DNA from 2 places in the Lysinibacillus sp. FSL K6-0102 genome. Region 2 is predicted to be linked to the other one. Evidence: riboswitches for the same ligand, from Rfam matches in the RefSeq annotation. Region 2 holds a riboswitch; the other holds the start of a gene.
What was found. A riboswitch is a leader RNA that binds a small molecule or an ion and turns the genes downstream of it on or off. The one in region 2 is predicted to bind preQ1.

Region 1 (4,312 bases), 4.2 Mb from region 2:
GCAGTACTTTAACATCTCTTAAATCCTTATCCTTCATTACTCTATCAATCAGTGCACGATATTTATCCAATAAATTCATCATTAATTGTGAATTATCAGTTGCCGTGAGATCATCATTACCGACTTGAAGATAAAAAGGAATCATGGGATATCGATGGTGAATTTGTTTAGCATAATCGTAATCCTCTTGATTAAAAACGACTATTTTGAGGGATACATGGTGATTGCTGTTCCGATCTTTAAGTTTTTCGAAGATATAAGAGAGCACCGAGTAGTCTGTGGTCATTCCAGAACTAGGTGGCTTTGGTGAAATTGTCAGTTCATCAATCTCATACATCCACTTTTGCCACCTACTCCCCTGTGTTTCTACCCCGATTTTTATGTCATTTTCTTTTAAAATGGCAATAAGCTCTGCTAAATTCGGATTGAGTGCAGGATTGCCGCCTGAAATTGTGACAAATGAAAAACCATTGCCCCCTAAACGTTTCAACTCAGACCAAATCTCTTCCGCTGTCATTTGGACAATAAGGTGCTTTCCACTGCCATCCCATGTAAACGATGAATCGCACCAAGAACAGGAATAATCGCAGCCCGCAGTTCTTACAAACATTGTCTTCTGGCCAACGACCATACCCTCTCCTTGAATCGTTGGCCCAAAAATCTCGATAACAGGTACTTTACTCAACTTCCATCCACTCCCTTCTAGCTTCTGCATAGCTTGTTGGAGTCTCGTAAAGCCTGATAAACTCTACACGTACACCGTTATATCCTTCATCACGCAAGGCCTCAGTCAACTTTTCGTAAATCCAAACAACAATATTCTCTGCCGTCGTATTCATGAGTGGAAGCGTTTCATTTAAATAACGGTGATCCAAATGAATCTCTATTTTTTGTTTCCATATTTCTTTTATATCGCCGAAATCGATCATCAAACCACGTTCATCAGTGTAGCCACTCAGTCCTAATATAGCTCGATAGGTATGCCCGTGTAGATTTTTACATTTCCCTTCATAATGATGTAGATGATGAGCAGCATCGAAGGTAAATTCTTTGCTTATAAGAACACGCTTTGCATGGTATTTCAATTGATTTCTTTGAATATCCACATCAATTCTCTGGAGTCTCTCAACGATTTTAAAATCTGACATGCCTTAAGACTCCTTCCTATAACTTAAATACTCATCAAGCCCTTTATTTCGCAATTTACATGCTGGGCATTCACCACATCCATCTGCTATGACACCGTTATAGCAAGTCAACGTTCTTTGTCGTACAAACTCAAGTGCCCCAAGCTGATCAGCTAATTCCCATGTTTGTGCCTTATTCAGCCACATCAAGGGTGTATCAATCACAAAGGAATCATCCATCGATAAATTTAACGTTACATTTAAGGATTTAATAAAGACATCTCGGCAATCCGGATATCCACTAAAATCAGTTTCACAAACACCTGTTACAATATGCTTTGCCCCTACTTGGCTCGCTAAAACGCCCGCAAATGAAAGAAAAAGGAGATTGCGGCCAGGCACAAAAGTCGATGGGAGCTCACCATTTTCTCCGTCCTTCACCTTTATGTCTTGTCGTGTCAATGCATTCGGAGCAAGTTGATTCAGGAGAGACATATCAAGTATGTGATGCTTGATACCAAGCTCCTCTGTTATCACCTTCGCACAGTCAATTTCAAGACGGTGCCTTTGACCATAATCGAAAGTTACTGCCTCAATCTCTTCAAAGCGTTCTTTTGCCCAGAACAAACAAGTTGTACTGTCCTGACCTCCACTAAATACTACAATTGCTTTTTCCTTTTTCATCTATAAAGACTCCCTTATATCGAAAAAACAGCACTCTAAGAAAAAGTGCTGCTTTCTTCTTAGTTTTTTTAAGAGGGTAGCTAAAAACCTCTGTCTTGCTTCATTTATCGATTATCAATTTTTTCTGGGTTAAGATCGTGGTTCATTAAACGATAATTGCAGATTTCTTCGTATTTAGTTCCTGGCTTCCCATAGTTACACCATGGATCAATCGAGATACCCCCACGTGGAGTAAATTTCCCCCAAACCTCTATATATCTTGGATCAAGTAATGCAATTAAATCATTCATAATGATATTCACGCAATCTTCATGGAAATCGCCGTGATTTCTAAAACTGAATAAATACAACTTTAGAGATTTACTTTCAACAATTTTTTTATCTGGGATATATGAAATGTACATCGTTGCAAAATCCGGCTGATTTGTAAGCGGACATAAACTAGTAAACTCTGGGCAATTAAACTTAACAAAATAATCTCGATTAGCATGAAGATTATCCACTGCCTCTAATACCTCAGGTGCATAATCATAGGAATACTTTGTACCTTGATTACCTAATAGGGTCAAATCCTTTAATCCTTCTTCATGACTTCTGCCAGACATAAAAAAACCTCCTTGTAAAATGTTTCCCAACACTTTTCAAGAGAGGCATCACCAATCATTCTATTTAAAACATAAGTAAACAGATAAAAAAAGCCACGTCCGATATGGACATGGCATATTGTCATGTTTCCATAGTTTTTTATAGAGGGTATCAGCTATGAACCTCTCCCGTTCTAGTCCGGGCATTCTTTTCTTCAATATCGTACAAAAAATAATACAGGACGTCAAATGGATTTTTTATAAAACTCTTAAATGATAAAAAGTATGAATCACTGTAAGTCAATACTCATTTGAAAGTTCTACTTTTTTATTAAATTACTAGGAAAATAGAATTAATCCATTTTTGACAAAGTAATACTAATTATCAATATTTTGAGATTTTTCAATATTCCGATATTCGAATTATCTCACCTGTGATAAATTGGAAATATCACACTAAGCTGAAAAGTGTGATAATTAAGAGCGGAGGGAGAAATGAGATTTGAAAAAGTTTAAGTTTACGAAGTTTTTAAGTAGTATGATAGCTTTCGTTATGGTGCTTTTTCTATTGGTTCCATTATCGAGTGCTAATGCTGAAGATTCGAAGCCATTCAAGCAGGATAGCCAAAGTGAAAGTATACTTCAATTAAAGGCGGCTATCGCTGAACAGCTAAGCTTGTCTAAAGATGGTCCAACTCTTCACGAAAGCTTACAAAATGTATCAGGCAATCAAGAAGTTGCAGTCATCGTACATTTATCTGAAAAGCCTGTGGCACTAGAGCAAGGAATGAGCCAATTGAAAGGCCAAAAGTTCTCTAATGCGCGAGCAAATGAAGTTCGATCAAATGTAAAATCTCAACAAGCACAAGTTAAGAAAGAATTAGCTACTAAAAATGTTCAAATGACTCAAGGCTACACATTTGATACTGTTTTAAACGGTTTTGCAGCAACTGTGAAAGCAAATGATCTCCCAAAGCTGCTTTCAATAGAAGGAATAACATTAATTGAACCTGATGCAATTGTTTACGCATCTGAAGATAATACAATGAAATCATCAGAACTGATTAAGGAAGATCAATTAGAGGCTCAAATGAATACAAGTATTTCTTTCCTCGGCATCGAACAGCTTTGGAATGAAGGAATTGAAGGACAAGGTATAAAGGTAGCAGTATTAGATACTGGTATTGACACAGATCACCCTGAGTTCGCCGGAATTTACAAGGGTGGGAAAAACTTCATTCCAAATTCATCAACTTACACAAAGCCTCGGGCAGATGACGATGCATCGGAAACCTTGCCTTCTGAGCGTCCTGCTGGAACACCCGAATTTAATGAAAAGGGAAGCTCGTTCTATACTTCTCACGGTACTCATGTTGCTGGAACTATTGCAGCAATTGGGGCTAACAATTTCGGCATTAAAGGAATTGCTCCAAAAGTAGACCTTTATGCTTACCGTGTTCTTGGTGCATATGGAAGTGGGGCTACATCTGGTATTGTTAAAGCAATTGAAACGGCTGTAACAGAAAAAATGGACATAATCAACCTTTCTCTTGGTGGGGGGGCTAACTCTGAAACGGACGCTGGTTCATTTGCTATTAATAATGCAATGATGGCTGGAACAATCGGAGTAATTGCAACAGGGAACTCCGGCCCAAATCGAGGAACAATGGGCACGCCTGCAACCGCTCGTTTAGGAATTGCTGTGGGTAACACAACAAATCCAGAAACAATGTATAGCGGTGAAGTGAATGTTACAGTTGGTGACTACAACTTAACAAAACAGCTCCCATTAATGGGAACAACTTTTGGAAGGGATTTAGCAACACAGCTTCAAGGAGAATTTGACCTAGTTGCTATTCCTGGAAACGGAGAAGTAAAAGACTATGAGGGAATCGATGTAGAAGGTAAAGTGGCATT
Region 2 (4,312 bases):
AACAGGGAATCCAAAGGGGGTTGTCTATTCCCATCGGGGTTTAGTACTACACAGTATCATGCTGAGTATGTCTGACTCTATGGGAATTGCGGAAAGAGATGTCGTGATGCCGATTGTACCCATGTTTCATGCAAATGCATGGGGCTTGCCTTTTGCTAGTGTCAATGTGGGTGCTACACAAGTTCTACCAGGTCCGCAATTTACTTCAGCATTAATAATGGATTTAATCGAACAAGAAAAGGTTACATTAACTGCTGGTGTTCCAACCATTTGGATAGGTGCCTTACAGGAACAGGAAAAGAAAGAACGAGATATTAGTTCTTTAAGAGCGATATGCTGTGGTGGATCGGCTTCACCAACTCGACTCATTCGGACATTTGAAGAAAAATATGGAATTCCTTATATTGTTGTCTATGGCATGACGGAAACTACACCAATCGTGGCATTGTCTAATTATATGTCATGGATGGAAGATTGGCCGATTGAAAAACGTATTGAAGCTCGAGCGATGCAAGGGATGACAATGGCAGGTATCGAATCTAGTATTATTAATGAGGCGGGGGAGGTACCTTGGGATGGCGAAACAATGGGGGAATTACGTTTAAAAGGCCCATGGATTTCCAACGAATACTATCGTGATGAGCGAACAGCAGATGCTTATCGAGATGGTTGGTTATATACTGGTGATATTGCTGTACGAACAGCAGATGGCTTTATTAAAATTACGGACCGTACGAAGGATCTTATTAAATCAGGTGGGGAATGGATTTCCTCTGTTGATTTGGAAAATGCGCTGATGACTCATGATGCCGTTTTAGAAGCGGCTGTCATTGCCATGCCCCATGCTAAATGGCAGGAGCGTCCATTAGCTTGTGTTGTATTGAAAGAGGGACAATCAGTAACTGAACCAGAGCTTCTTGCTTTTTTAGAAAATCAATTTGCCAAGTGGTGGGTACCAGATGCAGTCGTCTTTCTAGAAGAAATTCCAAAGACATCTGTCGGAAAATTCCTGAAAGCGAAGCTGCGAGATAATGTAGCAGAAATTTATCCTAAATCATTGGTATAGGTAAAAGAGCGATTTCCGTAAATGGAAGTCGCTCTTTTTTGAGTTATTTAGTTAGCATGTGGAAGACTTGTTCAACGTCTTTATCGCCACGACCAGAGATATTAATAATAATGCTTTCCTCAGATGATAAAGTTGGTGCTAATTTTAGAGCATGTGCGACTGCATGTGAGCTTTCAAGAGCAGGAATAATACCTTCAACCTTAGAAAGTACTTGGAAGGCATCTAAAACTTCTTCATTTGTCACGGTCACATATTCAGCACGACCGATTGTTTTCAAATGGCTATGCTCAGGCCCCGCACCTGGATAATCTAAACCAGCTGCTATTGAATAGGTAGGGAGTGGGTTGCCTTCTGCGTCCTGAAGTACTAAACATTTGAAGCCGTGTAGCTCTCCTGGTGTTCCTTCGTTTAAGGTAGCAGCTTTGTCTGGCTCTATTCCAATAAGACGAACATCTTCGTCTGCAATATAATCAGCAAATGCCCCAATGGCATTACTACCGCCTCCTACACAGGCAAGAACAGCTGTCGGCAGCTTTCCTTCCTTTTCTAAAATCTGTTCACGACTTTCGCGGCTAATCACTGATTGAAAATGTTTAACCATTGATGGGAAGGGGTGTGGTCCAACTGCTGAGCCTAATAAATAGAAGGTTGTTTCATAGTTTTCTACTAAGTCAGCGAATGCCTCATCTACTGCATCCTTTAAGCGTCCTTGCCCTTTATCGACAGCTACAACTTTCGCTCCGAGAAGTTCCATGCGAAATACGTTCAATGCCTGACGTTTTGTATCTTCCAAGCCCATATAAATCGTGCAATCCATTCCAAACATGGCACACGCTGTAGCTGTTGCTACACCATGTTGACCTGCCCCTGTTTCGGCAATCACGCGATTTGCTCCCATACGTTTAGCTAGTAAAATTTGTCCTAATACATTATTGATTTTATGGGAGCCTGTGTGGTTAAGGTCTTCACGTTTTAAATAAATTTTTGCGCCACCTAATTGCTTTGTTAAATTCTCTGCAAAATAAAGAGGGGATTTACGACCGACATATTCACGGAAATAGTAATCTAATTCTTGCTTAAAATCATCATCCTCTTTATACTTTTGAAAATTCTCATCTAGTCTATTTAAAACATTTTGAAGCTCCTTTGGAACAAAGCTTCCACCAAATTCACCGAAATATCCCTTTTTTTCTACTACTGTACTCATCTTAACTCGACTCCTCTATGCTAATTTTTCCAAAAAAAAAGCCACTCCAATCCCTCATAAAAAGGACGAGTAACCGTGGTGCCACCTTCATTCGCAATTTTTGCGCGCTTTCCTGCTCCGGTAACGGGGAGCGAAACGGCCTTACATTTGATAAGGCTGCTCTGAAGTCCATTCACAAGTCTGTACTACTGGTTTGCACCAACCACCAGCTCTCTAAAAGTAACAATGCTTGCTACTACTCTTCTTCCTTGCATTTATTAGAAAGAATTGTAGAGTATTTTCAGAATAGTGTCAAGAAAAAAGACGAATCTAAAAAGATCCGTCAGTTAAATCAAATTTTTAAAGTGAAGGCGTTTGTTTAATACATACATAATCGGTGCACCTACAGCTAATACAACAAATTCACCCGCCGCGACTGTTAGCCAAGTCCAGAAAAATGGCAACTCTAAAGCCAAGTTCAGCTCAAAGGCAATGATAAACATAGTACATGTAAAGAGCAATGTATTAATAATTAAACGTGCCCAAATATTTTTGACAAATTTACAGATCAAAATAAACAGGCCAAGTGTAATCATTGAATGACCTACACCAAAAACTAAATCGTAAATGCCAAGTGGTGAAAAGAGATTAGAGATCAATACACCAATAATAATCCCTACGGCAAAGCGTGGATTAAAGGCCACTAAATGGTTAAACATCTCAGATACTCGGAACTGAACCTCTGTAAAACCAAATGGTGCAACAAGCATGGTTACAGCTATATAGAGAGCCGCAATGATACCACTTGCTGCTAAAAATTTTATCTTCATATTCATTTCTCCTTAGTTTTTTTTCGTGGGATGGTTACGAACCACGGTGCTTTCACACAAGTAAATATTTTATTATAGATATCTAGTAGAAGTCAAATGTCAGACTTTGTCTATAATGTCCTATCGTCGCAAAATTGTCATAAATATTTTTTACTATGTTGAAAAAAGAAATCGAATAACTAAAACAGCGTAGTTTAGCGGTTTAAAGCGCCAAATTAAATGAAAAACTAAAATATTTTGTCACTTTTAAAAGTCAGAACATTCATAATGTTGTTGACGGAGCTCGATAATAACGATAATATAGCGATACATTCACACTTTGTTTGGATAAAGTGCGATAGATATTCGAGAATATAATCGGGGGGATTATTTGTGAAAAGCAATGTAAAGAAGTTGTCATTCCTTCTTTTTGGATTAGTGTTGCTTCTTGCTGCTTGTGGTAGCAGTGGCTCAGGTACAACAGATTCAAAAGGAAATGAATCAAACAATGCAAGTGAGAGCGGAAATGCAGATGATAAAACATATAAAATCGGGATTACTCAAATTGTTGAGCATCCATCGTTAAACGCAGCAACGGAAGGCTTTAAAAAAGCAATTGAAGATGCTGGTTTAAAAGTTGACTACGATCCACAAATTGCACAGGGAGATAATAGCCTTAACACAACGATTGCTAACAATCTAGTAAGTGCAAACGTAGATTTAATTTTTGCAAACTCTACACCTTCTGCACAAGCCGCTGCAACAGCAACAAGTGATATTCCAATTATTTTTACATCTGTTACAGATGCTGTTGGTGCACAGCTAATTGACTCAATGGAGAAGCCAGGGAAAAATATTACAGGCACAATCGATTTACATCCAGAAACGATTTCTAAAACTGTAGCATTCCTAAAAGAACTTGGTGCGAAAAAAGTAGGGATGGTCTACAATGCGGGTGAGCAAAACTCAGTTGCACAAGTTTCAGAAGTGAAAAAGGTTATGGACGAACAAGGTTTAGCGGTGGTAGAAGCATCAGCATCTACTTCAGCGGATGTAAAACAAGCGACAGAGTCTCTAATTGGTAAAGTAGACGCTTTCTATATTATTACTGATAACACAGTTGTTTCTGCATTAGAATCGGTAATTGATGTTGCCAATACTAATAAATTACCATTAATTGTAGGAGAACTAGATTCTGTAGCACGTGGCGGTTTAGCAGCTTATGGTTTTGAATATTTCGATATCGGTTAT

Region 1: linked by a shared signal. The riboswitch ahead of queF (preQ(1) synthase) and the one ahead of NYE73_RS02535 (QueT transporter family protein) in region 2 are both predicted to bind preQ1.

Annotation. Positions count from the first base shown of each region.
Region 1 covers NZ_JBBOPH010000001.1:4,754,289-4,758,600, forward strand. Annotated here, with positions in the region: gene queE (7-carboxy-7-deazaguanine synthase QueE) at 1-685, opposite strand, end outside; gene queD (6-carboxytetrahydropterin synthase QueD) at 678-1,148, opposite strand; gene queC (7-cyano-7-deazaguanine synthase QueC) at 1,152-1,811, opposite strand; gene queF (preQ(1) synthase) at 1,916-2,416, opposite strand; PreQ1 riboswitch class I at 2,542-2,588, opposite strand; gene NYE73_RS24220 (S8 family serine peptidase) at 2,898-4,312, shown strand, end outside.
Region 2 covers NZ_JBBOPH010000001.1:532,186-536,497, forward strand. Annotated here, with positions in the region: gene NYE73_RS02525 (long-chain fatty acid--CoA ligase) at 1-1,066, shown strand, start outside; gene trpB (tryptophan synthase subunit beta) at 1,110-2,273, opposite strand; T-box leader at 2,332-2,531, opposite strand; gene NYE73_RS02535 (QueT transporter family protein) at 2,600-3,082, opposite strand; PreQ1 riboswitch class I at 3,089-3,133, opposite strand; gene NYE73_RS02540 (ABC transporter substrate-binding protein) at 3,455-4,312, shown strand, end outside.